Regions from separate parts of the Corynebacterium sp. H130 genome, predicted to be linked through region 1. Evidence: predicted binding sites of a transcription regulator. Region 1 holds the regulator's gene; the other holds the start of a gene.
The links. The regulator LexA, encoded in region 1, represses DNA repair genes until DNA is damaged. The targets are predictions, from matches to a motif close to CGAACANNTGTTCG.
Positions count from the first base shown of each region.

Region 2: a site for LexA is predicted at 1,023-1,036, ahead of WG939_RS04415 (error-prone DNA polymerase). Genes of this name have one in related genera too.

Region 1 covers NZ_JBBHLA010000001.1:295,577-297,980, reverse strand. Annotated here, with positions in the region: gene WG939_RS01440 (hypothetical protein) at 1-78, opposite strand, end outside; gene WG939_RS01435 (DeoR/GlpR family DNA-binding transcription regulator) at 75-854, opposite strand; gene lexA (transcriptional repressor LexA) at 1,058-1,747, opposite strand; gene WG939_RS01425 (hypothetical protein) at 2,069-2,404, shown strand.
Region 2 covers NZ_JBBHLA010000002.1:180,844-183,247, reverse strand. Annotated here, with positions in the region: gene WG939_RS04420 (S8 family serine peptidase) at 1-720, opposite strand, end outside; gene WG939_RS04415 (error-prone DNA polymerase) at 1,039-2,404, shown strand, end outside.

The DNA.
Region 1 (2,404 bases):
GGTCTCGCTCCAGGAAATGGGTGCGGCCAAAGTGGAGGTGCGAAAAAGCTCTGGTGTGGTGGATACGCTCAGAATCATGAGGCGATGACCACCTGAATTTCACGCTCCCGAAGCGCTTCCACAATCGAGGCGGGGGCGCCGGAGTCGGTAACGACTACGTCAATGTCGTCGATTCCCGCGAAGCTCACGAGGTAATCATTGCCAAGTTTGGTGGAATCGCACAGCACCACGACTTGTTGGGCGTTCGTTATCATCGCGCGCTTAACAGCAGCTTCTTGAGAGTCGGCTGTGGACAAGCCGTGGTCAAGGGTGAGGGCGTTGGTGCCGATGAAAGCGACTTCGGCCCGCATCAAAGCAAGGGTGCGTAGGGCAGTGTCTCCCACGACAGCTTGAGTGATACCGCGGACGGTGCCACCAAGAAGCTGGACTTCGTCGATGCCAGCATTAGCGAGGTTGAGTGCGATGGAGAGGCAATTGGTGACGATTGACCATTGGCTCGCGTAGGGCTGCTCTGCCACGAGATCGGCAAATATCGAAATCGTTGTACCTGCATCCAGAAAAATGCCGCCGTTGCGGTCGGGGAGGAACGCAAGGGCAGCCCGAGCGATAGACATTTTGGCATCTGAGGCAGACTTGTAGCGGGTATCGAGACTGAACTCGGTGGTGAGGAAACTCTGGGTCGCTACGGCGCCACCGTGAACCCGGTGCACGATGCCATCGTGTGCCAGTACGGCAAGGTCCCGGCGTACCGTCTCGGCAGTGACCCCAAACTTCTCGGCAAGCTCGGTTACATTAACTCGACCTTCAACCGCAGTTAAAGAGGCTATTTGCCGTCTGCGCTCTTCCGCGTACATGTGTGGACTCCTTGGAGTGTGCGGCATGGGTGGGCAAGCCACTTGGAGACCTGTATTTGGGTTGACAGGGAGCCGCGACATTCATGAATATTGTTGAATATTTCATGTTCAGTCTCCCACAAAACCAATGCCCGATCGGACAAAACGGGCATACTGTGGCGAAAGCCTTACCGAATTTACCCCCAAAAGTGAGGGGGTAAAGCTTAGAGCTTACGCAGCACAGACACTACCTTGCCCATGATTTCAGCATGTTCGGCAGGGATAGGTGAGAAATTGTCATTGTGAGGGAGAAGCCAAATGCCAGATGAATCGGTGTGGAACTCCTTCACTGTTGCTTCACCATCAATCATCGCTGCTACGAATTCGCCCTCTTCTGCCACTGGCTGTGAGCGGACAACGACCCAGTCGCCATCGAGGATGCCGGCATCCTTCATGGATAGACCAACTACCTGGAGCATAAACAGCTCGCCGTCGCCGACGATTTCCGCTGGAAGAGGGAAGTACTCCTCAATGTTCTGTTCGGCAAGAATTGGGTTGCCGGCTGCGATGCTGCCGACCACCGGAATGAAATTAGGTGGTGTTGCATCCTCTGGCTTGGCCTTGGCTTTCTTCCAGCCCACCTTTGGGCCAGCCTTCGGCTTGCCTTCGTTTGGCATCATCCGCACGTCGACAGCACGAGGCTTGTTAGGGTCGCGTCGCAAGAAACCCTTTTCTTCCAGCTGGCGTAGTTGATAAGCGACGGACGAGGTGGACTGCAGGTCTACGGCATCGCCAATCTCCCTAATGCTTGGCGGGTAACCGCGCAGTACAACAGCGTCGCGAATAACTTCGAGAATTCGCCGTTGGCGGTCGGTGAGACGTGGTTGTGGTGCAGGCTTCTTGCTGGGCGACATTTCTTACCTCTTGGGGGTGCTTTTCGGCGGCTGATCGGTGGCGGTTTTATCGAACACTCTGATTGCTTTGCAATGTGCAAAGTGTGCGATTCGTGAAACTTTATGTTCGATCCTAACAATAAAACCTGCTGGTGTCATGGCCCGACTGTCGAAAACAGTAGAAAAGTTTCGAAAATCTGGGCCAAAACTAGACATTCGAACATGCGCGTGCTAAAAATCGAACATAGAGTCGTAAATCGAACAACTAATCGAATGTTTGATGTAGGTGTCTGACCGGCCTTCTACAGTCAAAGCATCACTAACAGAGAGGACCCAATCCACATGACCACCATGATGTTCCCACAGGCTGCACGTACTGCTAACAATAAAGCTTTTCGACACGCTGTTCCAGCAGCTTCCACCTGGAACGGCGGAGTATCTCAGCGCCGTGTTTCCGTATCGACTTTTGACGCAGGTACTCGTGTTCCTGTTCGAAGGACACGGCAAGCTCGAGTCAACAGCAGTGTGGACGGCCGTGGCAGAGGCAAGTTTAGCCAGGCTCTGTTAGGTGGACTGCTCGGGCTGGCAGCAGTCATTGCCATGATCGCGGCACCAGTCAGCGAACCGGACGACGTTTCTAACCAACCCGTTCAAATTTCCTCAATGCAGGTGAAGTAA
Region 2 (2,404 bases), on a different contig from region 1:
GGTGCCACATTCGTTGGCGTTTGCCCAGTCACCCATATCGTGTGAATCAGCGTCGCGACCGCTGCCGTCGCGGGCCTTGGTGGCATCGGTGACGAAGTCGTAGCCACCGGAGATGTCGACATTCTTGGCGAGATCGGGGTGATCGGTGATGCCGGTGTCCACGACGGCGACGGTCACGCCGTTACCGGTGTAGCCAAGATCCCACGCAGGCTCAACGCTGGCGCTGGCAGGCTTGTCATGCATTGGCCACTGATCTGGGTACTGCGAATCGTTACGGGTGGCGTGTGGGTAGTTCCAGGTATCTACCTGCACGTATGCCACGTCAGGGCGCTGGTTCAACGTGTCCAGGAATGCTGCGGCTTCCTGTGGGGTGAGGTTCTTGTCCGTTGCAACGACGGAAGCGCCATTGTGCATGCGTCGCACTTCTGTTGCTCGGGTTCCGGCCTTCTCAGCAGCTGCGGTCAGGATGGACTCGCGCTCTTCGGAGGCGATGCGTGCCATTCCTTCATCAGGGTTCTTGTAGCCGATGATGAACTGCTGAGCCATGCCGTCCACATCCATCTGGAGGTTGTCGGCGGTGATGCGCATCTTTGGGGTTTCGATGCTTTCTGCTGGGGCTTCTTGGGCCTGTGCAGGAACTGTTAGGTAGCTAAATGGGATAAGCGTTGCGCATAGCACCGCTGTCAGCCGACGGCGTCGGCCCGAGTGGATGTGAGACATGATCTGACGACCAAGTTCCTTTCAATGTGAACACACGTGGGGACGCCTTGAGAAAAGTGGTGTGATGCGGTGCCTGCCTAGCGGGCTACCTAAGAAATACAGCGTCTAAAAGGAATAGTAACTAAGAAATCACAAGTTGGAAACTTATCAGAGCATAAATTAGATACTCTTGAAAGCTAAGTGGTAATCACATTGAGCTCAGGTGTTCTAATTGATAATAATTAATTGTTGCTAACTTGTGCTGATGGGTGCCTGGCTAGCGCTATTGGGTGATTATGTTCCCTTGTGAAATATATCCATGTCGAACAGGTGTGCTAAATTGGTTTTGTGGAGTGGGACGGAGGCGGATTCAACGGGCGACCGCTCAGCTGGTCGAAGCTCGAGCGAATTCTCAGCGGTAAACCGACTACGACCCCGGTGTCGGTCGCTCATCTGGGATCGGAGTCTGTGGCGTCGACAAGCCCGCTGGGACACTTTGCTGAACTGCACGCACGCAGCTCCTATAACTTTCTCGTTGGAGCGTCCGAGCCGGAGGCATTGGTGGCGCGGGCGGCGCAGCTGGGCATGCCAGCGCTGGGGATCGTCGACCGTGACGGTTTCTATGGCGCGGTCAAATTTGCTGAGGCGGCTGCGCAGGTCGGGATCGGTACGGTGTTTGGCGCCGAGCTTTCGCTTATCGACGCCCCATTGACCGTCCTTGCTAGATCCCCGGAGGGGTACCGCAGACTGTCTCGCGTTATATCTGAGGCGCGAATGGCTGGTGGTGAGAAGGATGCTTGCGTGTATCCGCCGCTGGAACTTCTGGCGGAGCATGCGGAGCACTGGGTCGTTCTTGCCGATCATCGTTGGTGGCCCGCTCTCGACTCTCTCATTGAGGTGTTCGGATCGGGCAATGTAGTGCTCGAGCATCAGGCGTTGATGGTGCCGGAAGACGCGGATCGGATCGCACAACTGCGCGAAGCGCAAACCGAATACGGACTCCGTGGAATTCTGAGTGGTGTCCCCACTGCCGCTACTTTTGCCGAGGCTCGGCTGGCTGCAGCAAAGGCTGCGCTGAAGCTTCGGCTCGATGTGGGGCGGGCAGAATCGTATGCGCATCCGGTGGGCGGAACATGGCTCCGTCCTGAGGAAATTCTTAAGAAAGCGGTGCCAGGTGCCGACGATCTCATTGACTACACCGCAGAGCTCGCTCAGCAGTGCGCGTTCACGCTCGACCTCGTTGCCCCCAATCTGCCGCTGTGGGACGTCCCAGCAGGGCACACCGAAATGACCTGGCTGCGCCGGATGGTGGAGGAGCGTTTCAATGATCGCTACGCTTCCCGCTCAGCGGAGATCCACGACCGGGCGCGCCAGCAAGTCGAGTACGAGCTGTCCGTAATTGAAACGCTCGGTTTTCCGGGCTATTTCCTCATCGTGACCGATCTGGTCGATTTTTGCAGGCAAAGCAACATTTTGTGCCAGGGGCGAGGATCGGCGGCGAACTCCGCAGTGTGCTTCGTACTGGGCATCACCGCAGTGGAACCGATCCAGTCCAAGCTGCTCTTCGAGCGTTTTCTCTCCCCGGATCGTGACGGCCCGCCGGACATCGATATCGACATCGAATCCGGGCGTCGCGAGGAAGTCATCCAATATGTTTATGAGAAGTATGGCCGAGAGAACGCGGCGCAAGTGGCGAACGTGATTA